Methanovulcanius yangii: one gene and its partner. The protein of the gene in region 1 binds, or shares a complex with, the protein of each later gene. Links are inferred from orthologs where the notes say so. Each region holds a gene or a part of one and is shown in the gene's direction. Other genes may lie near its edges. The genes, in order: AZH53_RS02450 and psmA.

The links.
Region 2: the proteins of AZH53_RS02450 (region 1) and psmA are in contact, whole or in part, in a cryo-EM structure (PDB 6HE5), measured with the Archaeoglobus fulgidus proteins. The link is inferred for Methanovulcanius yangii from one-to-one orthologs. Residues at the interface, in WP_010879468.1 of Archaeoglobus fulgidus: Asp391, Leu392, Lys393, Gly394, Met396, Phe397, Val398; in WP_010877997.1 of Archaeoglobus fulgidus: Ala30, Arg33, Gly34, Ala35, Asp51, Arg53, Val54, Lys66, Ser79, Gly80, Leu81, Val82, Met166.

What each region holds. Positions count from the first base shown.
Region 1 is NZ_LTBL01000001.1:467,827-482,030, forward strand. The notes cover bases 7,321-10,103. They hold AZH53_RS02450 (proteasome-activating nucleotidase), read left to right. Parts: upstream 7,321-7,982; coding sequence 7,983-9,224; downstream 9,225-10,103. Other genes in these bases: AZH53_RS02445 (multiprotein bridging factor aMBF1), read right to left, coding at 7,321-7,641; AZH53_RS02455 (DUF5804 family protein), read right to left, coding at 9,232-9,666; AZH53_RS02460 (proteasome-activating nucleotidase), read right to left, coding at 9,671-10,103. In the rest of the region: gltA (NADPH-dependent glutamate synthase), read right to left, coding at 1-173; AZH53_RS02405 (sulfide/dihydroorotate dehydrogenase-like FAD/NAD-binding protein), read right to left, coding at 170-1,012; arcS (archaeosine synthase subunit alpha), read right to left, coding at 1,157-2,791; tRNA guanosine(15) transglycosylase TgtA, read right to left, coding at 2,778-4,229; AZH53_RS02420 (TIGR00296 family protein), read right to left, coding at 4,223-4,795; AZH53_RS02430 (hypothetical protein), read left to right, coding at 5,255-5,791; AZH53_RS02435 (CBS domain-containing protein), read left to right, coding at 5,854-6,408; tpiA (triose-phosphate isomerase), read right to left, coding at 6,403-7,071; more of AZH53_RS02445, read right to left, coding at 7,129-7,320; more of AZH53_RS02460, read right to left, coding at 10,104-10,849; AZH53_RS02465 (DUF126 domain-containing protein), read left to right, coding at 10,887-11,285; AZH53_RS02470 (TIGR04084 family radical SAM/SPASM domain-containing protein), read left to right, coding at 11,332-12,450; AZH53_RS02475 (TIGR04013 family B12-binding domain/radical SAM domain-containing protein), read left to right, coding at 12,479-13,600; AZH53_RS02480 (metallophosphoesterase family protein), read left to right, coding at 13,597-14,204. UniProt on the Methanocaldococcus jannaschii protein: ATPase which is responsible for recognizing, binding, unfolding and translocation of substrate proteins into the archaeal 20S proteasome core particle.
Region 2 is NZ_LTBL01000001.1:1,137,817-1,152,236, reverse strand. The notes cover bases 6,496-9,494. They hold psmA (archaeal proteasome endopeptidase complex subunit alpha), read left to right. Parts: upstream 6,496-7,621; coding sequence 7,622-8,368; downstream 8,369-9,494. Other genes in these bases: AZH53_RS05755 (DNA-directed RNA polymerase subunit P), read left to right, coding at 9,427-9,494; AZH53_RS05760 (50S ribosomal protein L37ae), read left to right, coding at 9,127-9,420; AZH53_RS05765 (ribosome assembly factor SBDS), read left to right, coding at 8,379-9,080; AZH53_RS05775 (Rpp14/Pop5 family protein), read left to right, coding at 7,138-7,653; AZH53_RS05780 (RNase P subunit p30 family protein), read left to right, coding at 6,497-7,144. In the rest of the region: AZH53_RS05825 (sodium:solute symporter family protein), read right to left, coding at 1-327; AZH53_RS05820 (symporter small accessory protein), read right to left, coding at 299-424; AZH53_RS05815 (methyltransferase domain-containing protein), read right to left, coding at 690-1,418; AZH53_RS05810 (nascent polypeptide-associated complex protein), read right to left, coding at 1,415-1,726; AZH53_RS05805 (PUA domain-containing protein), read right to left, coding at 1,755-2,234; AZH53_RS05800 (DHH family phosphoesterase), read right to left, coding at 2,200-3,585; AZH53_RS05795 (NAD(P)H-hydrate dehydratase), read left to right, coding at 3,704-5,122; cyclic pyranopterin monophosphate synthase MoaC, read left to right, coding at 5,207-5,677; AZH53_RS05785 (50S ribosomal protein L15e), read left to right, coding at 5,809-6,399; more of AZH53_RS05755, read left to right, coding at 9,495-9,558; AZH53_RS05750 (Brix domain-containing protein), read left to right, coding at 9,555-9,965; AZH53_RS05745 (KEOPS complex subunit Pcc1), read left to right, coding at 9,958-10,191; AZH53_RS05740 (prefoldin subunit beta), read left to right, coding at 10,188-10,550; AZH53_RS05735 (2-isopropylmalate synthase), read right to left, coding at 10,573-12,078; AZH53_RS05720 (hypothetical protein), read right to left, coding at 12,569-14,248; AZH53_RS05715 (HEAT repeat domain-containing protein), read left to right, coding at 14,384-14,420. UniProt on the Methanocaldococcus jannaschii protein: Component of the proteasome core, a large protease complex with broad specificity involved in protein degradation. The M.jannaschii proteasome is able to cleave oligopeptides after Glu, Asp, Tyr, Phe, Trp, slightly after Arg, but not after Ala.

The sequences.
Region 1 (14,204 bases):
GCGATGGCACTGATAAATGCGGGGATGTCGATGCAGACCGGGCAGCCCTGAACGCACATTGGTCGTGGGCACTCCATACAGCGAAGGGCTTCCAGTACTGCGGTCTGTTCGGGAAGACCGGTATCGACTTCTCCGAAGTCATGGATTCTTTCCTCAGCCGGCCGGCGGTTCATTTCCGTTCACCGCATCTGCACTTGTGTTCATGATATCGCTCCAGCGATTCCTTTTCCTGCCCGGGATAGATGCGCTGACGGTTCATCAGTTCATCCCAGTCGACAAGATGGGCATCGAATTCCGGACCATCGACACAGGCAAATCTGGTCTCTCCTCCGACGGTAACGCGACACGATCCGCACATTCCGGTACCGTCCACCATAATCGGGTTGAGACTGACAAATGTGGGGATTCCCGCTTCCCTTGTTGCCATCGAGGTGATCTTCATCATAATTGCAGGGCCTATGATCCAGACGGCGTCGACTGCCTCTTCGGCCACCATCTTCTTGAGGATATCTGCAGGAAACCCATGATATCCGTAACTTCCGTCATCCGTGCAGACGACGAGCTCGTCACAGGAATCCCTCAATTCGTCCTCGAGGATCAGGAGCGATTCATTTCGTGCGCCGATAATACCGGTGACCGTGTTGCCGGCATCCTTCAGGGCGCGTGCAAGGATTGGCAGACAGGCGATCCCGACACCACCGCCGATGACCGCACACCGCCCCCAGTCCTTTACCTCAGAGGGAACGCCGAGAGGGCCGGCGATATCCTGAATATAATCACCCGTTGTAAGGTCCGCAAGCTGAGTTGTGGTCTTGCCCACTGCCATAAAGACAATGCGGACGTTTTCCCCGTCAACTGCCGATATGGTCAGGGGAATGCGTTCCCCCTTTTCATCGATTCGAATGACGACAAACTGGCCCGCCTGCGCATTGAAAGAGACATGAGGCGCGTTGATCCAGAATTCGTAAATATTTTCCGCGATTTTTTCTGCTTGCTGAATTTTATACACCAGGAATCATCCCCACTGGTTGAAGATCAATGATGGCATATATTTTGGACGGCACGTAACTTATAGTATTACGTATATGCGCATCAGTCGAATTGGGGGCGGGGAAGAAAAGATGGAGGTCCGTTTTTTTTCCTGGATGAAGGTTTTTCAGGATTTTTGAACCTTGCGTGTTTTTACTGCAATGCCACGGCCGGATTGTATCATCTCTTCTGCGCCCATTACCGCCTTTCCAGCCCCCCATGCACGAGGTCCCCTGACCTGTACTTCGTCACCTGCCCTGATTGCGGGGTCCGCTGTTGTGACTCCCGGCGCAAGAACATCTCCCTGGGGAATGAAATCATCGATGGTTACCGTGTAGGCATCCCCCAGCACTTCCCATCCCTGCAGGGTTGGACGGAAGAGTCCCGTGGTCTCGTCGATGCTGAAGAGCTGTTGTTTTCCTTTGAGTACTTTGCGGCGACCCATTCTGCCTTTGATCATCATCCCCTTTGTATTGATATCACGACCAAACTGCCAGCTGAGGGTACCCTGAATGATATTATGGCTCATCCTTCGTTCTCCGGTAAGAGATTCATCAAGGTCTCTCAATGATTCAGTGCCGGTCGGGCGCCCATGGCAGGTGCATTCAAGATCGATTCCCACGGTATCAGCCGCTGCCTGTGCGATGCTCAACGTATCTCCTTCCAGGTGGGCAATGACCCTCCTGTACCCATGGTGCCGGAGGTAGCGGGCGAGGATTTTGGTGACAAATGCCTGTTCTTCGCGGTCCCAGTACCCGGTTACGGGAACGTCATAATGTCCCGCCGGGTACATGAGCTCAAGCTCTCTTGGAACGACACCCAGCGGGGAGGTGATGATGACCTCATGGGCACGGTCCTGTATTGCCTTCTGGAAGGACCGGTGACTCTGCGACTGGGAATATGGCTTTCGGGCGGAACAGGGGAGAAGAACGGCGACATCGGTGCGCGTGGGGACGAATCGCGATGTAAGGCGGTCTGCAAATCTGGCAATCTCGGCACGGTTCATGGACTCTCCCGTGTTTGCCATCATTGCGGATGAACGAACTGCCGGAAGCCACGGTTCAACCTGATCATATGCGGTATCAAGATGACGGAGGACCGATACCTGCCAGGCCTCGGTCCTGCACCGTTTTTCAATAAGCTCGCGCAGTTGCCCCCTGCGGAAAAACCAGCCTGTCATGGCAATCTCCGTATCGAGAGCCAACCGGTTGTGCAGGTGGAGATCTCCGGTCCGGCACCCTTCGCATTGACAGATTGAGGAGGCGAATGCTTCTTCTGCGGGCATTTCTCCATCCGTGGTGCAGAAGATATTCTGAATGCTTTTCAGGTCAACAGCCCGGTAGTCGAAGAGATCAAATCCGGAATACACCATTGTTGCAACGTTGGACGGGAGTCCTGCCGCGGGCGCATACCACGCAATACCGGGCGGTGTCAGTTTCCTGAACTCAAGAAGAAGTTCAACATATTGCCGCGGATTTCCCCGCAGAATATGCCAGCCAGCCACAACTCCCACACCCGAAGAAGGCAGGATTTCTTTCATTCCAGGCCCGATGATGGCAAAATCCTCAAAATCGACAGCATACCGTTGTGCAAGCGAATCCGGTGCCGTTACCGGAATGTTGGATAACGGATGGGAGGAAAGCGACGGGAACAGATCGGTGGGATCGACGACTGCAGGTGTCCTGATCATCAATCCGGCGTCAGACGTAAGTTTACCCTCGCGGGCGAATCCGTCCCGTGCGGTAACCTCAAATGCATACATATCTGTCCTCCAGTCCCTTCAGGGATTCATGCAGCGTGGAAATCCATCTTTGAGGACAGGAGATGGAAAATTGCGTTTCGGTATTGTATTCGATATATCTGCGGACACCCTGAAGACCTGCCTTTACCATTGGTTCGTCCCAGGCGGGAATTTCACTCTGTCCGATGGGAAACGTCTCAGCCATCTCCGATGGATAGATGCCAAAGGGAGGTTTGAACTGTACCACCGTGTCTGTATCACCGGATACCATCTCATTCATTGCGATGTGGCATGTTGCGCCGGGCACGAATCTAAGACATGCCGAGTGATACCGGATGACTTCGGTGCGCATGCACGACTCGTCACCGCGATAAAAGAACCGTCGTTTGGATACCCGGTCCCGTTCGACCAGATCGGAGGAACGGCTCAGGAGTTCGCGATACCCCTCAAGAAGTCGCGGGTGGCTGCGGCACCGCTCGTCAACGACCTCCCACAGCGTTCCGTCGATGATTGCCTGACGGATCCGGGCTATCTCGGCAAGACTCACGGAGAGGTTGTGCATGGCAAGAAGACGCTCCTTGTCCGGTGATTTTTTCAACTCCTCAACGGTATGGGTCCGGCACACCTGACATGCACAGGGAAGTTCCTGAAGTTCGTTGAGTTTCAGGCTTCCTGACGTGGTCATATACCTGCCTTCTCTTGCATAGAGTGCATACGCCGCAGAGTCGAAGACGTCGCATCCCATTGCTGCTGCGAGGGCAAACATCGCCGGGTGCCCGGCACCGAAGAGATGAATGCAAGATGAAGGATTGAGGCGCTGTTTTGCCGCCAGGACAACCTGAACAAGTTCTTTGTACCGGTAATTCTCCATCAGCGGTACAACAGCGCCGATGGGACAAAAGGTTGCACCGGTTTCATTCACTCTCACCGCTGCATCCGCACGCAAATCCGGGAATATGCCGCCCTGCACCGGTGCCGCAAGATGACCATCATCGATGATGGTCATTGCCTCGGTGATCCTCTCCATGGTGGTGGATAGCTCTTCTCTGGCTCCTTCATAGTCTCGGTCCGGAGGGGTGGCGATGTCCATCGGAACTATGATCTCGCTTCCTATCGCTCTCTGAAATTCTACCGTCTCTGTATTGGAAAATGCGACATCGCCGTATACCGACTGCTGGAATGCCCCTGAGTCGGTCATGATGATGCCGTCAAATCCGAGGACCTCATGCAGACCCTTCTCCAGAGCTGATTTCCTGAACTCAACGCTTTTCGAGAAAATATATGCGTTGGTTATCAGTGCCTCAACTCCCATCTGTTGCATTTCTGAAGGGGTAATGAGCTGTATGTGAGGGTTGATCACCGGAAGCAGCAGGGGAGTCCGTGCGATTTTCTCTCCGACTTTCAGGCGTCCCGTTCGCGCCCAGATATCTTTGTGTAATGCCTCGAATGAAATCACGATATTTCCTCGTTTTCTGAAAAAACCTCTCCCTGAAAGGAGAATAGTTCAACATCATGGCGTCTCCATGAACCGGGGGGAAGTCCTGCCTTCAGGCAGGTATGGTCAAGAAATTCCTCTTCGTCCCATCCGTACTCTGTAGCGACCTGTGGGAGGAGAAGACCGCTCCTCCCCGCACCGGATATAATCAGGCCGTCCCGTCCCGCCTTTATGCAGCGTGGTCGTTCCTCAGGAGCGCAGAGGACCGGTTCCGGTTCTGTGAGTATCGTCACTTCGACCAGGATCCTGTCCAGTTCTTCGGGCCGGACCGGGGGAAATCTGGGGTCATTGAGTGCGGCAGAGAGTGCCGCTTCACGAATTCCTTCGCGCAGTGACCGCACCGGAGTGGGAAATCCGATACATCCACGCAGTTCTCCACGGATGGTGAGGGTTACAAACACCCCTTTCATCGTTTCAAATGAAGGGGGGAGCGCGGGATATTCTGAAGATTTTTTTGCGATGTGGTCTTCAAGCACCGCCCGTGCATACCTGACAGCCGTTTTCCCCTCACTTCCGGCAATCCCGTCCATGCCCATATATATGGCCGGATACAATATTAATAGGAGAGGGAGTGTGCGGCTGACGGTGGCACTTTGTGCTGCTGAGGAAAGTCCCCACACCATCCGGACGCGTAGCCGCATGCAAGTGCGGGTGGCGAGAGTCACGGCTCTGGCACAGAAACGACACGTCCTGCCGATAGCAATGATGCGACTGAGCCTTCGGGCGAGAAGGTCTTCGGGCCGAGTTAACTCGCTGAGTGGACCGGCAGGGAACGGTGGAACGGTGAATCCCTACGGGTGCAAGTCAGAACAGGGCATAACGGTGTCCGGGCCGGCCCGGGTATGGCGCGTAGCTGAATGCCGCATAGAAACAGAATGGGGCTTACTACTCCCACTCCTCTTTATCGAATACCTGCTCCGGCAGCTATGGGCTCCTCTTCTTCAGAAACAATATATGGTTTGCAGGGAAGTCTTTATCCAGAGGTTTCCATGGACGTTGAGGAGCAATTTGACATCTACATTTCGCGCATATCCGAAGATATTCACCTGAATGAGGATACAGCACACTGGATCGCCCTTATGTTGATTGCATTCAGAATGGACCTTTTTGACCGGACGATCAGCATGGCTGACAAATCTCAAAGGGCACTGGGGAAAGTGGCGGACATTCCCGTGCAGGTGGCAAAAGCAATTGCGATTATACGTGAGGAGGCCATTCAGAAGGTCTCTTCCCAAAAGACCATACGTTCAAGTTTTGACTGGGATGGGCAGGATTCGTCGAGGGATGAATTTGTTGCCCGGGAATACGAATCCGTGACGAGTTCGTTCGAGCCGCCGGAACGCGACCTTCTCATCGTCCCTCTCTCCGATGAAGAGATTCCGGCTCCTGATGCGTATATGAGAGACAATGCACTCATTCTCCTGTATGGTGTAGCAAGGGCTGGTTCTCCTCTTGATGCACAGGCTCTTGAGGAGCATTTAAGGGATTATCTGGTACAAAGGCTGGAATTGTACGATAACGAATAATTACCATTGATCGTAATAATTATTCAAATTTTATCGCGCAGATATACTCGTGGGTAATTTATATGAATGTCCCTTCTCCTGATGAATTAAAAGAGCTGCGAAAAAAGGTCGGGCTGACACAATCCGACGTGGCTGAGCGGGCAGGATTGTCCCAGTCAATGGTTGCGCGTATAGAATCGGGCTCCGTTGACCCGAGAGTAAGTACCCTGAAACGAATCGTTGATGTCCTCAACAGTGCTCAGCGCTCTCTGGTGACTGCAAAGGATCTTATGCATGCTCCGGTCATCTCTGTTTCACCAGTGGACACGATCGTAAAGACCGTTGCAAAGATGGAGGAACACGGAATTTCCCAGCTTCCCGTACTTCAGAAAGGTGTTCCGATTGGCTGTATATCAGAATCTGCGATTATTGCTGCGATGGAGGAGGGAAAAATCAGCCGTTCCATGAAAAATACCGTCTCGGATATCATGGAGGACGGGTTTCCCACGGTCTCCCCGTCCGTCGATATCGAAACCGTCGTCCATACCCTCCATTACCATCATGCTGTTCTTGTTATGGAAAAAGGGCAGGTAACCGGTGTCATCACCAAACACGATCTGATTACCCTTCTCTCATAGAAGAGAAACCAGGTCTTCCAGCACTTTTTGTGGATTTTCGGCTTTTACAACCCCTGATGCGAGAAGAACGCCGTCGGTTCCGAGCTCCACGGCAATCTTTACGCATTCTCCGGTACTGATCCCTGCGCCTGTCAGAACACGGACATCAGGATTGACGGATTTTACCGCCTCCACCGTTCGTTCAATGATCCCCGGGTCTGTTTTGGATACGGAAACGCCGCTTCCAATCAGTTCCGGTGGTTCGATTGCAATATATGATGGTGAAAGTGAAGCGGCGGCGGCACTCGTGGCAGCATTATTCGTGCAGACGACACTTGCAAGGTGAGCATCCCGGGCTGCAGTTACCGCCGCGTCGATATCTGCCAGGGTGAGCCGCCGTTCTGAGTGATTGATCAGCGTCCCTGTTGCTCCCGCTTCCTTCACCGCCTCCGCGAGAATCCCCCCGGTATGCGCTCCCGGTGTTATTCCATCAATATGCTGTGCATACACCGGAAGGCTGTAATGATGAGAGATGGGGTGGATATCCATATAGCAAGGTGCAAGCGCGATGGGGATCCCGCTTTCCTGCGAGACGATTTCAGCACTTTGTGCAATTTTGTGGGCTTTATGACCAAATCCTTCGCGATAGGATTTGAAATTGATGAGAATGAGTGGGGATGACATTCGATACCTCCTCAGGTAACTGTTCCTGATGGATAAAAAGAGGTTGTAATGATATAGTTATTTTTTGCTCTTTTTGATGGTTATGACATCACCGAGTGTGGTTTTCATTGAGGATCCCTTCATCTTTTCAATATCGGTATCAACCGATTCAATCAGTGTAATTTCAAGGGATTTCTCAATCTTTTTCAACACATTGTCCTCCGGCAGAAAACCGGTCTCAATCTTTTTGATGAGATTTTCCTTCTCTTTGATGTCAAGAGCCAGATCCTTCTGCGACCAGCCTTTCTTCATCCTTGCTTCACGAACAAGCTCGCCGAAATTGTCCACCACTTCGCCCTGCATCATATCGAAAACGTCACGCGGTCTGCGCCTCTGTTGAGACACCGGTTTCCCGGCGGGTGGTCTGGCACCGGGAGATGCCGCCCGAGGCGGCCTCTTGATTTCCGTTCCGAGTTTTGCACATTTTGGGCAGACCCACATCTTTGCCCCCCCAATCTGGACAAGAATGGGCTCTCCCCTGACCTGACAGCCGCAAACTTCACATTCTGACATAGATATCGCTGAATACATTTCTACACTGGCAGCTAAATAAGTATTCGATATCGGTAAGGGGGTCGGCATGGTATGCCGGATGGCAGAAATCAGCGATTATCATCTCCGGCATCGATGACAGATGCAAACGGATAATTTCCCGGAAGTTCCCGCCGAAGCATGAATAATAAGAATTTCTGTTATGGATTGAAAATATACGGGCAATTATCAGATATTAGCACACTTCTTACCGACAGAAACAAATTATATATAAAGAACGTTATCCAATACAGATATCAGACATGATGCAGGAAAGTGTGTTCTCTCGTAGATGAACAAGACTGGCCTTACGAATATAATGCATCATATGGGGAAATAGTATGAGCGGGAATGCAGGGGGTGAAGACGATTCCAGAAACGAGGAGGAACTCAAGCAGTATCTCCTCGACAGGATTGCCCGGCTCGAAAGTCGGAATATGGAGCTGAAAGAGCATGCACGTCAGCTCGATATTGAAAAGAAAAACATCGAATCCCAGAAAATCAGGTATGAGAGGGAGATCAGAAAACTGAAAAGTGAGATAGAGAAACTGAGAAGTCCTCCACTCGTTATAGGGACGGTAAGCGATATTATTGACGAAGGGAGAGTGATTATCCAGAGCAGTGCGGGACCCCGGTTTATGGTCCGGGTCTCCAACTATGTGAAGCCGGAGGACATTAAGCCCGGCCTGAGGTGTACTCTCAATCAGCAGTCGCTGACCATTGTTGAAGTTCTTCCCGAGTCATTCGACACCCAGATATATGGTATGGAAGTCGTGGATTCACCCTTCGAAACATATGATGATATCGGAGGTCTTGAAGAGGAGATCCGCGAGATTAAGGAAGCAGTGGAATTACCATTGACCAAACCGGAACTTTTTGAATCCGTAGGGATCTCACCTCCCAAGGGAGTACTTTTATACGGACCTCCGGGAACCGGAAAGACCCTCCTTGCCCGTGCCGTCGCTCATGAGACGCAGGCACATTTCCTCAGGGTCGTCGGGTCAGAGCTGGTCCAGAAATACATCGGCGAAGGCGCCCGTCTTGTCAGGGAGCTCTTTGAGCTCGCCAAGAAGAACTCTCCATCGATCATATTCATCGATGAGATCGATGCCATCGGAGCAACGCGGACGGAGGGGACGACATCAGGTGATCGTGAGGTCCAGCGAACCCTGATGCAGCTCCTCGCAGATATGGACGGGTTTGACAGCAGGGGAGATGTCAAGGTGATCGGGGCAACCAACAGGATTGATATTCTGGATCAGGCATTACTCCGGCCGGGGAGATTTGATCGCATCATTGAAATCCCGCTTCCCAGCAGTATCGGGAGGCGATCCATCCTTGAGATTCATTCGAAATGCATGAACCTCGATGAGAGTGTGGATCTGCTGGAAGTGGCAGAACTTACCGAAGGGAAGAATGGATCCGAGCTTCGCGCCATCTGCACGGAGGCGGGAATGTTTGCCATTCGGGCAGAACGGAGCAGCGTCTTCCAGAGTGATTTTATCAAAGCAATAGACAAGGTGAGTTTCGACATATCCCACCACCCGAAATTCAGTAATTATGACAGCGCGATGTTCGCGTAATCAATAATTACCATTCTTCTTCACTGCAACGGGCCCTGAATGTGGTATCCTTGCCTTCTGAAAATTCTTCAATGATATTTACTGCACTGTCAGGTGATATCGCGAGGCGCTGCACAAGAGTACCGTTTGAAATACCAAAGATGATCTCATGATCCCAGTCCTGATGGACTGACTCCTCCCGGCCATAGATGATCTGTGCATATCCTGTGGTGCAGATGACATGATTCGAGAGGATCAGGAGTGGGACCGCAACATAGCGTTGCAGGTACCACTTCAGCTCGGATACGAGAGAGAGGGCGCTGCCCAGGGTTGCAATATCAATACAGACCCCCCAAGGAGTCTTTGTCGGATGATAAAAGCGAAGAATACCCCTGCTTGTCTCGGAATCCCGCAGCGTTGAATAGAGGTCTGTTCCCTCTTTCTGTACAAGCAGAAGTCTCATGATTTCACAGGAACATTATGTCCGTGGCAGTTGTTTTATTCTTCACTTTTGTGATGGCGCCCATGAAATCCTGCATGTGGACTTCATCTGCCTCCCTGCGGACCGCATTCATTCCGGCCTCTCTGCAGATTGCCTGTAGTTCCGCTCCTGTGGTGGCATCTGTCATTCGTGTGAGATCTTCGATGGATACGTCCGGTGCCAGGTGCATCCGGGACGAATGAATCCGTATGATTTCAAACCGTGCCGTTTCGTCCGGAAGGGGGACTTCCATGATCCGGTCGAACCTGCCTGGTCTGAGAAGTGCCGGGTCGAGCATATCCACCCTGTTGGTCGCTGCCATGATGCGGACATCACCCCGGTTGTCGAATCCGTCCATCTCTGCAAGGAGCTGCATCAGCGTGCGCTGAACTTCCGCGCTTCCAGAGGTGCCGTCATGCATTCGCGTGCTCCCTATGGCATCGATTTCATCGATGAAGACGATTGACGGTGCCTGCTCACGTGCCATGCTGAAAAGGTCGCGGACGAGCTGCGCACCTTCGCCAATGAATTTGTGCACCAGTTCGCTCCCGGACATCCGGATGAAGGTTGCATGCGCTTCATGGGCGACCGCCTTTGCGATGAGGGTTTTTCCTGTCCCCGGCGGGCCATGGAGGAGAATTCCTTTCGGAGGTTCGACCCCGATCTTTTTAAAGATCTCCGGTCGGGTAAGCGGGTACTCCACTGCCTCGCGTACCTCTTCGATCACATCCCTGAGGCCGCCGATCTGCTCAAAGGTAACATCCGGTGATTCCTCCAGTTCCATGACCCTGACACGTGTGTCATGCGAACTTTCGATGGTGCGGACCACGGACAACGCGTTATTGACGGCGACCTTCACTCCCGGTCTGAGCATCGGACGAATTTCATCCGAGACGGTTGTCACATATTCCTGATTATTGCCCTGCTGGCGGAGATAGACCTCGCCATTCTCAAAAATATCTACGACGGCGGCAACAAAGAGCGGGGTGCGCTTTAACTGGTTGTTCTCTTTTTTGAGCTGGTCGCATTCGGCCTTGAGATTCATGATCTCCTTCTGCTGTAGAGCGACACGGATCTTTAAATCCTCCAGTTCGGACTCCACTTCCGTTTCCTTATAGGTAAGGTCATTGTCATTCGCTGTGGTATTGATGATGGTCTCATCCATGCTGTATTTATCTTTGTTTTACCTACATTTATTTGGTATGTCCATTACAATCAGAGCCCGGAGCATCTCTGAAGGTGTCGGTACCGGAGAGATTCTTGTCAGCCATGAACCCATATCATTTCTCTCGGGGGTGGACCCGGAAACGGGAATGGTCGTTGAAACCGGTCATCCCCTCGAAGGTGTGCCTGTTGCCGGCAGAGTACTGGTATTTCCCTATGGGAAGGGTTCAACCGTGGGTTCTTATGTGATGTATGCCCTGCAGCGGAATGGGAAGGCACCGGTTGCAATCATCAATCTTGATGCCGAACCTATCATTGCCGTCGGAGCAATCATGGCAGAAATCCCAATGGTTGACAGGCCGGAGGGTAGTGTAATGGAACTGGAAGACGGAACTGTGGTTACTGTTGACGGCACATCCGGTGAAATTATCTGCTGATTATCCAGAAAAATTATTTTTATAATCAATATCCCGGAGTGACAACGTGCATTATCACCTGTTGGTTAATGACCAGTGTAACCTGCACTGCAGATACTGCAAGGGAAATATATTTCGACCGGATCTCTGTGATGCATGGAGAGAACTGCCTTTTGCATGTGAGTCGGATATTCAATACCCGCTATTTGAACTGGAACGTTTTTTGAAAGAAGACCCCGATCCTGTAGTAACCTTCTATGGCGGAGAACCCCTGATGTCTTCGGATACTGTCCGTGAGATAATGGACAGTATGCCGGAGGTCCGGTTCATGCTCCATACGAACGGCATTTTGCTGGACAGGATTGATCCGGAATATCTCAACGCCATGTCATCCATTCTGATCTCGATCGACGGGCGAGAACAGGTTCATGACAAACACAGGGGGAAAGGGACCTATCGTCTGATTATGGAAAACTGCCGGCGGCTTCTCGAAACAGGGTATGAAGGGGAACTCATCGGACGAATGACGGTCACAGAGGATACCGATATCTTCCGTGATGTTCTGCATCTCTCACGGAATGAACTGTGCTCCTTCCAGGCCGTTCACTGGCAGCTGAACGCGAATTTCTATGATGACTATGGGGCACGGAATTTTGGAGACTGGGCCTGCAGTTCATATATTCCCGGTCTTCAGGCTCTGGCGGCAGAGTGGGTCCTGGAGATGGAGCTGGATGGGAAGGTACGCATGTGGTACCCCTTTGTTGATACGATGCAGGATCTTCTTATGGGGGATCTTCCTGCAATGCTTAGATGCGGTTCCGGTCATGCCAATTACAGCATTCTTCCGGACGGAAATATCGCCCCCTGTCCCTGCATGGGTGGGCTTGAAGATTATTATGCCGGTCATATCCGTGACGCAGATCCGAAGAATCTTCCACGCATAGCCGTTGACAATGAGTGCAGGGGTTGTGATGAGTACGCCTTCTGTGGCGGGAGATGCCTGTACTCAAATATCTTCAATCCATGGCCTGCGGAAGGGCGAACCTGGATATACCGCACGGTTCGTGCCCTGCATGAAACCATGACAGAGGTCCGGGAGAACGTCGGGGAGTTGATCTGCACCGGACGGATTTCAATGGACCAGTTTGCCCATCAGAAGTATCACGGATGCGAGATAATTCCTTAATGTGGAGCAGGAAAGAGGATCATCCGGCATGAGAGTGAACTGGAGGTCGATAAAGTGGGCAAAGAATTCATACGCTGCACTCTATGCGGCCTGTGAACAGTCGGGGATACTCCTCCATGAGACGAATAAACCGGCAGATGACATTACCTGCTACAGCCTGAATTCGATAGACGAACCACATTATCGGGATGAGATCGCAGATGCTGGCTGCATCACCATCGTCGGTGGTCCTCATGCCTCGGCATGTCCGCATGAAGTGGCCACCTATGCGGACTATGTTGTTGTGGGTGAAGGGGAATTCACGCTTCCCGCTCTCATCAGGAGTATCGGGGATGGTTGCGGTCACGTACCCCCGGGGGTATGTTCCGGAGATGTCTGCCGGCCATCCACGAGTCAGGTTTTCCTTCCCGCATACCGACCGTTTACGCGAGTGAAGGGAACGATTGAGATCTCCCGCGGCTGCCCGTATCACTGTGCCTATTGCCAGACGCCGTGTCTGTTCGGCAACCGGATGCGTCACCGGACCATCGAAGGAATTGTCGAAGCCGCGGAGCACTACCGCGATGTCCGCTTTGTCACGCCAAACGCACTGGCCTACGGTTCGGACGGGACTCATCCGCGTCTTGATCGGGTTGAGGCGTTGCTTCGGGCGTTGAAAGGCCACCGGATATTTTTCGGGACCTTCCCGAGTGAGGTGCGGCCTGAGTGGATAACGGACGAGTCACTGGACCTGATCACCTCGTATGCATCGAATAGGAAGCTTCATTTCGGTGCCCAGTCCGGAAGTGACCGGGTGCTCCGCCTCCTGAAGAGGGGGCACACCACCGGGGACGTGATGCATGCAGTCGACCTCTGCCATGATCATGGCATAATTCCTGTTGTGGATTATATATTCGGATTCCCGTTTGAAACCGATGAAGACCAGAATGCCTCAATAGAACAGATACGGGAGGTGGCGCGCTACGGAAAAATTCATGCGCATTATTTCACCCCTCTTCCCGGCACTCCGCTTGCAGGCACGACGCCCCGTGATGTTCTGCCGGAGGTTCAGAATATTCTGGGAAATCTGGCTCTTCGCGGTAAGGCTACCGGGTCATGGATTGAAGCGGAGATAAGGTTTTTTAGCCGGAATGAGAACCAATACCCATGACGAAAATTCTTCTCCTCACTGATATCCACGGTCAGTTTGAGATAATTCCGGCATTTATGGAACTTGGACCGGACATGGTGCTCATAGCAGGAGATCTGACGGATTGTGGTGCCCCCGAGGAGGCTCGCGGGATGCTGGATATGATTGATGTTCCCTGTTTTGTGGTACCAGGAAACTGCGACCAGAAAGGCATCATCAATATCATAGAAGAGTCGGATGCGGTAAATCTTCACGGAACATCGCTGGAGATTGGATCTATCACCATAACCGGCGTTGGTGGTTCCAATCCCACTCCGTTTGGAACGCCGTTTGAGCTCTCTGAAGAAGAAATCAATGAACTTCTGGAACAGGCGATAGCACGCGGGGGGCAGAATGTGCATAATATTCTGGTCGTTCACGCACCGCCCTATGGGACACTCGATGAGGTCGGGGGAGCAAATGTCGGATGCAGGAGCATTCGTTCGCATCTCCGGGAATTCGATCTGGTGTGTTGCGGCCACATACATGATCATAGCGGGGTGATGGAAGAGGAAGGGACCGTGATTGTTAATCCGGGTCCTGCGGCTGAAGGAAAGTGTGCCGTCATCATCCTCGGGGAGGAAGC
Region 2 (14,420 bases), 670 kb from region 1 along the record:
CCCGATCTCACGGGTCTTTCTCCCGTATATCACAAAGGCGATGAAGACTCCCACGCCAATACACAGGACGGTCAGCCAGACGAGTCCCATGCCCAGCTGGGCGGAGATGCCGCCGAAACCGATGATGGCGGAGGTGCTGATGAAGGTGGCCCCGTAGGAGAGGGCGAGGACCAGCGGGTGAATCCGTCGTCCGGCGACCAGAAAGTCCTCGTGCTCCTTTGTGTGGCGGTAGCCCATGTAACCGAGTCCGATGACGGCAATCAGGTAGATGATGGTGAGGGCTGCAAGAGTCAGGGTGTCAACGGCCATGGTCATCAGCCCCTTCACGGTTCCACATGAGAATGCCGTAGGCTATACACGCGACGGTCCAGCCGATGGCCAGACCGTATCCTATCCAGATCTGTGGGTCAGAAATTCCGAGCATGGAAAAACCTCACGGTCTTTGGTGATGTGACGTTACAGGGGAACCGGCGGGAAGGGTCGGCTCCCTAACTAAAGAAGAAGGCAAAAACGGTGAAAAGGCGGGATGAGTCCCTGATGAATACTGTGCCTTTTCCTGTCATATCCAAAGTACCTGATACTCACTGGGATTGTATGTATATATACGTTTCCAGACCCGGACTGAAGGAAAAAATCCGGAAAACCGGGTGGTTGCCTCCGGGAAACCGGCCGTGGGGATGCACCGCCCCCTAGTTCTTCCGTGCGATCGTGATATATCCGGTATGGCCCACCCGTGTGGAGGGGCGGGTCCCGCGTTCGCTTCTGGTCAGTTCCCGTGCAAGGAGCTCATGACAGACCACTTCGGAGAAGAGGTCCCGTGCGGTGTCGATGACGGTGAAGGTCTGTTCGAGGAAGGGGGTGTAGCAGGCAAGGTACCCCCCGGGGGTGAGCAGGCGGTGGGCGTATCGGACATGATCCGCCGTGATGTGGAGGTCGAAGTGGACGACATCGTACGCTCCCTCTGCCGTCAGGACATCCCCTGTTATCACCTCGACGTTCTCCAGCCCCGCATCGGCAATATTCTTCCTGCACCGCTCGGCAAAGTCCTCGCGGACTTCATAGGTTGTCACATGCTCAGCAATCCCTCCGAAGAAGATCGCGGCAACACCCGACCCGGTCCCTGCGTCGAGGACCCGGTCGCGGCGGTTCATCCCGGTCAATGCGCAGACCATACCGATGTCCTTGGGCATCATCGGGGCGCCGGTCCGCCGGGCGTGGCAGAAGAAGTCGGTGGGTCGTGGTACCCTGATGAGAAAGGGTGTTCCCAGGTGCGAGGGGATGATCTCCCCTCCTTCCATGCCCGGCAGGAGCGAAAGGTCGATCATCCCCTTGTCGGTACTGAGCTTGCCCGCCCCGGCCGTCACATAGTATTCCTTGCCCTCATGGATGAGGATGACCCTGTCCTGGTTGTGTATCATGCACCGGTCAGTCTGATGATTGCATCGGCAATCTCGCCGTTTGATTCTATGAGGGCTGCACGTGCCTCGTCCGGTGAGACCTGTGCCTGTTCGGCGACAAGCATGACGTCCTCATCGGGGATTTCGATCTCCTTCGGCTCAAAGCGCGGTTCGCCCTGAAGCTGGTAGGTGGTTGTTCCCTGCATCGTTGTGACAACGACCTCGGCCGGTTCGAAGATATAGTTGCCTTCGCTCGTCTGTACAATGACCCGCTCGACGCCCTCGATGTTCTCCATCTTCATGCCGAGCTGCTTCATCATCTGTTTCATCTTTTTGGGATTCATTCCTGGCATCATGTCAGACTAACCTTCCTGAACGTACCTGTACTGCTACTCCGTAATTAAATGCCATCATCTCACTTCCGCAGAGAACGGCGCTCCCGGTCGCAATCAGGGTATCGTCCGGTAAAACAACGAGAACCTCATCCCCTGCAAGGATGCCTTCATCCGCAGAGAGGACGTGTTTTGCCATCGCGTTTTTTCCCTTGCCGACGAAGGGGGCGACGTCCTCCTGTACGGTGACGCGGTACGCCGGAGGGGGAAGAAACGTCCACAGGCGTTCAGCCCCTTCGATGGAGAGGGTAAGCCTCCCGTCCGATGCCCGTACGGTGGCAAGGCGGGTGCCGTCGAGGAGGATATACCGTATCCGCTTCGTCGTGGAGTACTGGAACTCCGCATTCTCCGGAAACAACGCCTCCCCGGCACCGCTGCCGAACTGATAGTCGGCGATGGTCCGGGCCCGTCTAAGTGAACTGGCCTGCAATGATTCTGTTGACACGATGGGCAAACTCCTTTTCAGCACTCGTGGGTATATATGCTCCCGCAGCTATCTTATGCCCTCCGCCCCCGCCGCCGACTTCCTCGGAGGCCAGGGTCAGTGCCGCCTGAAGATCGACGCCCCGCTGAACCATCCGTTCGTTGGTGCGCATGGAGACCTTGACAAGGTCGGGGTCGTCGTGGAGGTAACTGAGAACCATGATGGGTTTCTCCCAGTCCAGTTTGGAGAGTGCCATCCCGGCGCCTATGCCCACGATTGTGTCGGGGAACCTGTCGCCGGTGTGGATGAACTGGGTGTGGGAGAGGATGGTCGTCCCGGTATCGAGGATGTACTCCATCATCTCGCGGATGATGGTCCGGTGATGGCGCAGCATGCGTTCCCCGTCCTGGAGCATCGGGCCGCGGTCGCCGAGGCAGATGGCGCTGCCGATACGGGGCTCGGCCCACCTGCCACAGGCGTTGAGCATCGTCGCGTACTCGGAGGCGTTCCGGAGGGGAGTTCCCGGCGTCTCCTCGGGAAAGATGTAATGCTCGCCAAAGAGGCGGGACGGGTCCTCGCCGGTGGCAAGCATCTGTTCGACGAGGGCATTCATCACGATGCCTTTCTCCTCAACGGAGTACTCCTCCCACACTCTCCAGCTCCCCGACGGGGTTCTCTGTCGGATACCTATCTTCTCAAGAAACTCCTCTGCTTTCTTTTCGTTGTTCGAGATGCCGGGGATGAACGGATCATCGCTGTACGAGAGGCAGACCTTCACCGGGCGCGTCGAGATGCCGTAACAATTCAGTTCACGGGCTCGTATCTCGACGGTGCCGAATGTCACACCGTCTTCGGCGATGCTGCGGGCGGGGCCGACGAGGCCGCAGTGTTCCCGGGCCATCATGTCGCCGACATTTCCGATGACGGCAAGCTTTGCGAGCATCCCGAGAGAGGGATTGCCCGCGTCCATCTCCCGCGCGACAAGATAGGCCATTCCGGCCGCGGAGAAGTACCCGAGTCCGTGCTGTTGCGCATTGGCCTGGATATAGGGGGTGTCAGTGTTCTGGGGGACGTGGTGGTCGATGATTGCGACCTCCTCCACCTCCAGTCCCCGCTCGTCCATGAGGTCCTGCTGCCCTGCGCCGAGGTCGACGAAGACCTTGAGGCTGTCATCCTCCGGGACGTATTTCATCGTCATGGGTTCCAGCTGGCGAACGAAGACACTCTGTGCGGGAATGCCCTGGCTTCTTGCCGCCTGCATCATGACGGCTTCGCTGGTGATGCCGTCGGCATCGATATGGGATATGACCGTCACCGATTCGGCGTCACGGATGCGGTCGGCCACTATTCGTATATCATCTTCCAGACCCATTGGCACCGTTCCTTGCACAAAAGATGGGTTCTCCCTCCTGATGAAGGCGCGGGCCGTGATACCTGAATGTTAATGAAGGGGCAGGAAAGAATCAGAATACAGGAGTGAGAAGGTGAGGATGAGAGGGCTGCAGGAATTCTGTGAGACGGGCGTCATATCTGCCGGCCGGATGCGTGCGGTCGATGCAAACGCAATGGCACTCGGGGTGTCATCCCTCCAGCTGATGGAGAATGCCGGTGCGGGGCTCGCAGGGGTGGCCCGGTACTATGGGCCGGACCGTGTCCTGGTGCTCTGCGGGAGAGGGAACAACGGCGGCGACGGCTGCGTTGCCGCACGCCACCTGCACCGTGAGTGCGAGGTCACGGTCCTGGTGATGGGAGCTCGGGGAGGGGCCGGTGCCGGCCAAAATGCCGGGATCGCGATGGCCACCGCCGAGGGGGATCGGAACCTTTCCGTCCTTGCATCCTGCGGGGTGCCGGTCATTGATGTCCCGTGTGCTGAGAACCTTCCCGCCTGCAGCGAACTCTTCGAGGAGGCGGATGTTATCATCGATGCGATGCTCGGGACCGGGTCGTCGGGGCCGCTGCGTGAACCGTATGCCACGGCGGTGATGATGGCAAACCGGAGTCCCGCCCCCGTCCTCGCCGCCGACGTTCCGACAGCGGGGATCGTCCCGGACCGGATATGCGCCTTTCACCGGGCAAAGAGTGAAGGGGCGGCGGTCATCGATATCGGCATTCCCATCGAGGCGGAGTGCTGCACGGGTCCGGGGGATCTCTCCCTCGTCCTGCGAAAGGATGCGGACGCTCACAAGGGTGCCGGCGGTGAAGTGCTCATCATCGGGGGCGGCCCGTATCAGGGGGCACCGTATCTTGCCGGGATGGCGGCACTGCGCGGGGGAGCCGACATCGTCCGCATCGCAACCCCGCATCTTCTCCCCTGTCCCGATTTGATCGTCGAACAGCTCGAGGGGGGCATCATCGGCCCGGAGCATCTCTCCCGGCTGGCGGGTCTTGCCCGGGAGGCCGATGTGGTGGTTGTCGGCTGCGGTCTGGGGAAAAACAGCCATGACGTGGTGGCGTCGCTTGCCCCGGCCTGCAAAAAGGCGGTCTTCGATGCCGATGCCCTCCGCCGGCCACTGCCGGCGGCGGTAGAATGTATTTATACGCCGCATGCAGGGGAGTTTGCCCGTATGTTCGGGACGCATCTTACGAACGATATCATGGAGCGGGCGAGGGCGGTTCGCCGCGAAGCGGGACCGGGCGTCGTCCTTGCAAAAGGTCCGACGGACATCGTCTCGGACGGTGAGCGGGTCCGGTTCAACCGGACGGGGACCCCTGCGATGACCGTCGGGGGCACGGGGGATATACTTGCCGGGCTGGTAGGGGCACTCTTCTGCCGGCTGGATGCCTTCGATGCCGCCTGTATCGGGGCCCATGCCTGTGGTCTGGCGGGCGAGGCATGCGCCGGAGAGGGCGACGGCCTTGCCGCAACGGACCTCCTTCGCACCCTGCCCGGGGTGCTCTACGACAGGTGAGGATATTGCTTTAGTGCCCCGGGATGAATATAGAAGGAGTCCGGATGCAGGTGGAGCCTGCATCGATACGGGAGGAGAAAGAGAATGGATCCTGAATTTTCACATATCAAGGATGACAGGGTGTACATGGTCGACGTGACGGCGAAGCCGGATGTCCACCGCGAGGCAACGGCACAGGGGAGAATCTACCTGAAGGAGGAGACGCTGCAGGCGATTCGCGAGGGGGAGGCCGTCAAGGGCAACGTCCTTGCAACCGCACGGGTGGCGGGGGTGATGGCCGTCAAGAGCACCCCTGCGCTCATCCCCATGTGCCATCCGTTGCCGGTCGGCGGTGTGGATGTGGACTTCACTCACGGCGACGGGTTCATCGAGGCGAGCGTTACGGTCAGGACGTACGGAAAGACTGGCATCGAGATGGAAGCCCTGACCGGGGTTTCCGTCACTCTTCTGACGATCTGGGACATGGTCAAATCGGCGGAGAAGGATGAGAACGGGCAGTATCCCTCGACACGTATCGAGGGAATCATCGTGACCGAGAAGCGCAAAGGATTTTGAAGGGGCATCCCGGCCCCCCTGCTTTTTTATACTCTCACGGCAAAAATATACGAACCACTGGATGAATGTCCACTGGAACAAAGGGATGTGGCCCCCGTTACGTGGGCTGAACCTTCATGGTGAATCAACCAATGTCAAAATCAATGTACAGTTATGTTCGTGAGGCATGGAAGAAGCCTGACGAAACCGAAGTGAAAGCACTTCTCTGGAACAGAATGCAGCAGTGGCGCCGGGAAGGCAGTGTCGTGCGTGTTGAGCGCCCGACCCGTATCGACCGGGCACGCACACTCGGCTACCGTGCAAAGCAGGGCATCGTCGTTGCACGTGTGAAGGTGCGCCGTGGCGGTCGCCGGAAGTCACGCTACATTCGCGGTCGCCGGACCAACCGGATGGGCATGAGCCGCATTACCGCCGGTAAGAGCATCCAGCGGATTGCAGAGGAGCGCGCATCACGCAAGTTCGTGAATATGGAAGTCCTCAACTCATACTGGGTCGGCGAAGACGGCCGCTCGAAGTATTATGAGGTCATCCTCGTGGACGGCCACCACCCGGCGATCAAGAACGATCGCCACCTCGGATGGATGGCAGATCCGAAACAGCGCGGCCGTGCAGAACGCGGTCGCACCAGCGCAGGCAGGAAGGGGCGCGGCATGCGCAAGCGCGGGAAGGGTACCGAGCACACCCGTCCCTCGATCCGTTCCAACGCCAACAAGGGGAAATAATCCCCTTTACATTTTTCCAGCAACCGCCGGGAAGCGGCGGCGATTCCCGGCCCCAAAGAGAGCCATGAAAGCACCTGCCGCAGGAGTCTGGTGATGAATGTTTTCTACTGACGCAACAGTCCACCCGTACCCGGCCGGCGATACCTCTCTTCGAAGGTTTGCCCTCGAACTCAGGAGCCTCGGCTATGACAGTGCCGTTGCGACCGGCATCGCAGAGAGATGCGAATATGAGGGCGTCAGCTTTCTCCGGGGAACGATTATCCCCGGCGCGTCGATGAAGGAAGTCATCCGGGCAGTTCGCGAGGATCGCGGGGCATCGGATGTTGTCATGGTCTGTGCCGGCGATATGTCGTTCAACCGGGCCGTGCTTACCTACCCGGGAGTGCATGTCCTCAAGGGAGTGCATGCCGTTCACCGGAGTGCCTTCGACCATGTTGCGGCACGATCGGCGGCGGACCGGGGTGTGGCAGTGGATATCGATCTTACGGTCATGACCTGCCTGAAAGGGGTGCGCCGTCAGCGTGCGATGGAGCGCCTCTCGGATGTTGCGCGCCTGTCCCGGAAGTACGAATTTCCCCTTACGGTCTCCTCGGGTGCGCATTCCCTCCTTGGTGTGCGGTCCGTGCGGGCTGCTATCCATCTGCTCTCGGTCATCGGGCTGGATGATGCCGAGGCGGCGGCAGCCCTCGGGGGGGTCCGTACCGTCGTGGACAGGCCAAAACCTGTCGAGGTGATCGAATGGTAAAACCCAGGCCGCCAACGATGCGGACGAACTGGCGGTACATCGCAGCACAGATCGTTCCGGCTTCATTCGTCCCGGACCCTCGCGAGGTCTATTATGCGATCATCGATGCATCCACGTGGATGTGGGGTGATGTTGTGACCTCGGCGATGCAGCCGGCGGTCATCGAGGCAGTCGCCGGCCGGGTCATCATCCGGTGTGCACGCGGGCATGAGGATGCCCTGGAGGCTGCCCTTGCCGCCGTCACATCGGTGAACGGATCCCGCGCCGCCATCCATCCGGTGCGAACCTCGGGGACGCTCCGGGCCCTTCGCAGGGAGGTTCCCGTTCCTGCGCCTGAGGAGGACGGGAGGATGGTGGACATGAAGGGAGAATCCTACCGCATATTGAGTCAATCAGGTCAAAAGGTTGATTTAGTAAAGGACGGTATTAAAAAACAGGTATCACTATACGTTACTCAGGAAGACTTGGAGGAATACAATGCAACCAATGCAGGCACAGATGGGATATGACAGGGCGATTACGGTTTTCAGCCCTGATGGCAGGCTCTACCAGGTGGAGTATGCCCGTGAGGCAGTCAAGCGGGGAACAACCGCAGTAGGAATCAAGTGCAGCGACGGGGTTGTCCTCATCGTCGACAAACGTGTCAGTTCACGTCTTCTCGAGCAGTCGTCGATCGAGAAAATTTTCATGATCGACGAGCACATCGCCGTCGCGTCCTCCGGACTCGTCGGGGACGCCCGTTCGCTTGTCGACCGGGCGCGGGTGGAGTCGCAGATCAACCGGGTCACCTACAACGAGTCGATCGACATCGAGACGCTTGCAAAGAAACTCTGCGATCATATGCAGACCTACACCCAGTTCGGCGGCGCCCGTCCGTACGGCACCGCTCTTCTCATCGCTGGCGTGAGCGAAGGCGTGCCACGACTCTTCGAGACGGACCCGTCGGGCACGCTCCTCGAGTACAAGGCCACGGGCATCGGGACCGGCCGGCCGGCCGTCATGAAGGTCTTCGACGAGGAGTATGACGAGGCGATGGGAATGGCCGACGGCATTCTCCTTGGTCTCCGTGCGCTCCATGCGGCGACGGAGGGCAAGTTCGATGTTGATACTGTCGAGATCGGTGCGATCCCGAACGAGACCGGCATTTTCAGGAAGATGACGAAGGACGAGGTCAGTGAATACACGACGAAGTTCGAGGCCGCGACACCGGATCAGTCCGAGTAGGTGATGCGCATTGATCCCTCTTGACCAGGCAGTGGTTGCCAGGCTGGACAGTCACGGGGAACGGTTTGAGATACTTGTGGACCCCGATATGGCTGCCCTGATCCGCCAGGGCGAAGAGATCCAGATCGAGGATGCCGTAGCGGCACTGTTCATATTTGAGAACTCTTCGAAGGCGGAGAAGGCATCCGAAGAGTCGCTCAAAAAAGTCTTCGAAACAACGGAATTCGAACCAATTGCGCTCCGTATAGTCAAAAAGGGTGAAATCCATCTGACGGCGGAACAGCGCAAGGCGATGATCGAGGCCCGGCGGCGCAAGGTCGTCACGTTCATTGCGCGCAACGCCATCAACCCGCAGACAAAACTTCCCCACCCGCCACAGCGTATCGAGATGGCAATGGAGGAAGCGCGGGTCAATGTCGACCCGTTCCGCAACTTTGAGGAGCAGGTAAAAGACGTCGTCAAGGCGCTTCGGCCGATACTCCCCATCAAATTTGCCGAGATGAAATTCGCGGTAAAAATCCCCGGCGATTACGCTGCGAAGGCATATGGCGAGATTGCCGCCGCCACGACCATCGAACGTGACCAGTGGCAGAACGACGGGTCGTGGATATGCGTCGTCCGCATCCCTGCGGGGATACAGGATGAGTTTTACAGTCTCATCAATCGTGTCTCGAAGGGAGACGCGGAAGTGAAGATCCTGGATCAGGATTAATAAAGGTTAAGAGTAAATATATACAGACACATCAGGGGTATTTCATATGGCAAAGAAAGGAAGACAGAGAGCGAAAGGCCGTATCACCGGGAGTGCCGGCAGGTTTGGTCCCCGCTACGGCCGATTCATCAGAAAGCGTGTCAACGAGGTTGAGAAGGTATCCCGCGCAAAGCATGTCTGTCCGCGCTGTGATACGCAGGCAGTCTCGCGCCAGGGTACCGGAATATGGGAATGCCGCAAATGCGGATTTAAATTTGCAGGCGGTGCCTACGTGCCGCAGACCCCGAACCTCAAGGTCGCACTGCGCACCATTGAGCGTTCTCTTGTAAAGGAGTCGTGACGGTCCTTGGCAGGATATAAATGTGCACGGTGCAAGCAGAAAGTCGAGATCGACGTGAATGTCCGCTGTCCCTATTGCGGGCACCGTATACTTTTTAAGGAACGCGGAGCAGGAATCAAGCACCTGAAGGCCAGATGACACTGGTTACCACGTCGCGGAAACCTGTTCCCGAATTGCGAACCTTTTCTAAAGACCTTGCATTTACTCTGGAGGCGTCCTACAAGCCGCGGGGAAAGGCAGGCCTTGGCGTTGTCCTTGAAGAAGATACATGCGTTCTTGTCGTGTACCGCGAGGCTGGGGACATCATCGTTGACGTCTATGCATCCGGCGAGAATGTGGCTGCGCTGAAGTTTCCGTCATTTGAAGTGAAACGGCGTGAAGGGCCGCTCTCCCGGGGGATTCAGACGGGCAACCAAACGGTTTATAATGCACTGATAAAATATCTTGATGTTACTCTTACCGAAACCGGCGGAGACGTTGTTTCGTTTCACGGCCCCCAGGGGAGGCAGTATGTCCTCAGAAACGTCAAATGTGCAGGTGCATGAAGCAGTATTCAGGTTCATGCCGGACCGTCCGCATCTTGTATATCAGGCAGTTCTTCCCGAACTGGAGGATATCGGGCGCTCACGGGCTCTCCTCACGTGCGACGTGGACGGCGGTCTGACCCTGAGCGTTTCCGGGGAAGATGTGCCTGCCCTGCGGGCAGCCCTGAATACGTATCTTCGACTGGTGATGATTGCAGAAGAGATGCAGGAGGTAATATTTACATGAATTCGATACCACCCAAAGTCCAGAACCAGATTGCAATGCTGCAGCAGGTGCAGCAGCAGCTCTCCACGATTATGCAGCAGAAAATGCAGTACGAATTGATGGGAAAAGAGGCAAAGAAGGCGCAGGAAGAACTGAATGATATTGCTGAGGATGCAACTGTCTACGTGACCATAGGGAGCGTGATGATGCAGCAGAACCGTGACAAGGTCGCCTCGGACATCACCGAGAAGATCGATACATTCGAGCTTCGGATCAAATCGCTTGAACGCCAGGAGAAGGCCCTTCAGGCAAAGCTCGAACAGCTTCAGGCACAGGTGAAGGCGGCCCTCGAGGGCGGCCGTGCACCTGAGGCCCAGTAAATTCTTTTTTTTAAAATATTGATTACCTGGCCCTGTAGACCAGGTTGAGTGCATTGATCATGGCATCGACCGATGCGAGCACGATATTGTCCGACGATGCGGATGCATCGTAGATTCTGCCCTTCTCGTCCTCGACTGCTATCGTCACATGGCCGATGGCGTCACTGCCTCCCGAAATGGCGGAGACGGAGTACTCCTTCAGCTGCATGCCCCTGGGTACGATGCCCAGGAGGGCATTCATCGCAGCGTCGACCGGACCATTGCCCGTCCTGCAGCAGATCCTCTCAGCGCCGTCGACGGTCGCCTTGACGGTGGCGGTGGCCAGAACGTGGTTGCCGGTGAGGATGGCGATGTCATCCAGTAAGATGTTCTTCTCGATGGACGACTGGCCGATGACCGTCTCTGCAATCTCATAGAGATCGTTTTCCGTGACCTTGCGGCCTTTGCCCGAGATCTCCTTGATGCGCAGGACGATATCGTCGAGCTGTTCCGGGGACGTGGTGATGTGCGCCTCGGAGAGCATCTGGCCGACCGCATGGCGCCCCACATGCTTGCCCAGTTTCAGGCGACGCCGGTGGCCGACCATCTCGGGGGTCATGATGCCCGGTTCGAAGGTGGAAGCCTCAGAGAGGACTCCCTGGGAGTGGATGCCGCTTTCATGGGAGAAGGCATTGTCCCCGACCACCGGTTGTGTCGGCGCGATGCCGATCCCCGAGAACCGCGAGACCATCCGGGAGGTCTCGACCAGTCGTTCGGTAACGATGCCCGTCTCCATCCCGAAGATGGACGTAAGGGACATTACCGTCTGGGCGAGGTCTGCATTCCCTGCCCGCTCGCCGATGCCGTTGACCGTGACCTGCACCTGTGATGCCCCTGCCTCGGCGGCGGTGACGGTGTTTGCGACCGCCATCCCGAAATCGTTGTGGCAGTGGATGTCGATGGGGCAGTCCACGTTGTTGCGAATGAACCGGACCAGTTCATGCATGGAGGTCGGCGTTGCGATGCCGACCGTGTCCGGGACGTTGATGATGGTCGCCCCGGCGTCCACCGCCGTACGGTAGACCTCAATCAAATCCTCCGACGGGGTCCTGGTCGCATCCATCGCAGAGAACATTACCTCCCCGATATAATCGCGGGTATACCCGACGATATCAGCGGTGATGGCCAGGACTTCCTCGTGACTCTTTTTGATCGTGTGCCTGCGCTGTACTTCCGAGGTCGGGATGAAGACATGCACCATGTCGACGCCGCAGTCGATGGCGGTGTCCACATCACTCCGGATGGAACGTGCCAGGCCGCATATCTTCGCACCGGTGTTTTCCGATGCTATGGTGCGAACAGTCGCCTTCTCATCGACAGAGGATGCGGGAAACCCTGCCTCGATCACGTGGACGCCGATATCGGCGAGTTGATGCGCGATGGCTATCTTCTGGTCCAGTGTGAAGGAGACACCCGGTGTCTGTTCACCATCCCTGAGGGTGGTGTCGAAAATAGTAACAGCTCTCGTTTCAGTACATTTGTCGCCCAAGAAAGCGATCTGCCGCAGATTCTGCGACGGTTCCGTTTGATCTCAGTTGCTGAGACATGCACCCCTGTTATCTTTACTGGAATAAAAAGGGATGGTATCAGGACGATTCGGGGTTTCCAGCTCAAATCATAATCTTTAATACTTCAACTGTCATATATTGTAGAGCACCACGGAACCAGACCCGCCTTAACTCAGACTGGTAGAGTGCGCGGCTGTAGTATGGTTTGCCGAAGTAGGTAACTGCGCGGCTACCGCGATGTCCCCGGTTCGACTCCGGGAGGCGGGATCTGTTTAAAGTGTGCAAACGAGCCCAGGTAGTGTAGGGGCCTATCATGCAGCCCTGTCACGGCTGCGACACGGATTCGAATTCCGTCCTGGGCGTATTCATTTTTTGTTTTTCATTCGGCAGAGCGTGGAGCCTTGCGTTCCGCCACATGCTTTCGCATTCTCAAGACCATTCTCTTAGGGAAGGGGAAAGAAAAAATTGGAATTATTGACGTTCGGTCAGATGCCAGACCGGTGTTCCTTCCGAACCGAGGTCCACCTTGAGATATGCTTCCTCGTAGTTGAGGCTGGCAGGGACTTTGAAGAGTAACAATGCCTCCACCGTTTCCTTCCTGTCCAGATACTGCCGCGTGTATGCCTGCCCGAGGGGTTGCAGATAGCCTGACGGGGACTCTGCCGCGTACTCCTCTCCATTCCATATGATGGTGAACTTTGAGGGTTCTGGCGTCGTGATGCGCGAACTGCCGCCTCCGCGGTAGCCGTAATGGGTGACCTCGACGACAGGCAGGACGTATTTGTACCCGTACCCTGCGAGAACCTTCTCCTCCTCGCCATCTTCGTTGGTGGTGAAATAGAGTGTGGAACCCTTCACGCCGGTGATCTTCATGGAGATGTCGTTGACCTTCTTTGCGTCCTGGAACCGGTAGAAATCATGGAGGTACAGTGCATGGGGGAAGATGTCCTCATCGGGCAGATCAATGAGGGCCGTATTTATCGTACGCATATCCAGCCCCGCAAGGGCGTTGTTGTTGTGCTCGATCCCGGCGATGAGGTAATCATTGCCTTTCCGTATGGCATCCGGCTGGGTAAAGGCCGACCCGTACCAGAGCATGGCCCCGGCATACTGATAGTTGTCAATGCCTTCAATGAATTCAGCGATATCATCGCGGTACACGGGGCCGACGGGGAGGGCGGATATCTCGGTTTTTATACTGCGCGCTTCACTCATCAGCTGCATTGACGCCTCCTTCATCAGGTCGAAGTCATTGTTCAGGGCACCCTCCGATATGCGGGAGACGATGCCGTTGAGTGCGATGGTCTGTTTTTCAATGGTATCGCGGATCTCTGACGGTTGGACATAAAGTCCGTATTTGTCAAATTCCTCATAGGAGATGCCCGGGTCAACCTCGGGAATGAGCCGCTCATCGGGGTCTTCATAGCCGCAGCCGACGAATGAATCGTCATAGCGCAGTTTCGTCCAGTCATCCTGGCAGATGTAGGAGCCGCCGCCCCATCTCCCGTCAAATGCTGCCAGTTCTTCTGCGGTGATGAGTGCGTAAAAGACGGGAGTGCCGGTGTCCTGCGTCACAAATGAGACTGCGACAAAACCTGTATCCGATCCTGCATCGCTGGTCATGACGGTACGGGTTATGGCGGTCGCATCAACTTCATATCCCCAGAGGGTATTTTCGAGCATCCCCGGTGTCCCGTTGATGACCACGGTGGCCATCGCTCCGTATGGACGCCCGAGATGAGCGGAATTCCCTAAATCGGGGTCGGTGAAGAGATTGTAGGTCGTCATCTCATAGGAGGTCATGGCCTTCCCTGCACCCTCGAAGGTCTGTGACGCTTCGATGAATGCCGAGAGAATCTCCTTCTGATAGTTGAAACTGCTCTCGGTCTCACTGGCGCTCACCGTCCCTTCAATCGACGGCCGCGTCGGCACCTCCCGGAGGGCTTCGGAGCCTGCCGGGTTGGTCAGGTTGCCGATGGTATGGAAGAGAGACGCCTCTGCCGGGGTTACATTGACGGTGGCCTGTGAGGAATTATTCAGGAAAAATGGCATTGTGCCACTGTCAATAGCGATGCCCCCTGCCATTATGATGAGTACCACAGTGACAGCAAGGACAGTGTATTTTCTTGTTTTTTGTGGGGTGTCAGCCATACGATCTCCTGGTGTCCTGCCTCTTTACCATGTAAAGAGAGAGTTCATTTCCATAATAATTTTTTACTGCGGCAAATGAGAAAGTTTACTATCGATTTCCCGAAACCTTGTGCAGAGATGGAAAGGTGAGTACCAATGGACCGTCTAAATGAGATAAACAGCATCATCTCCT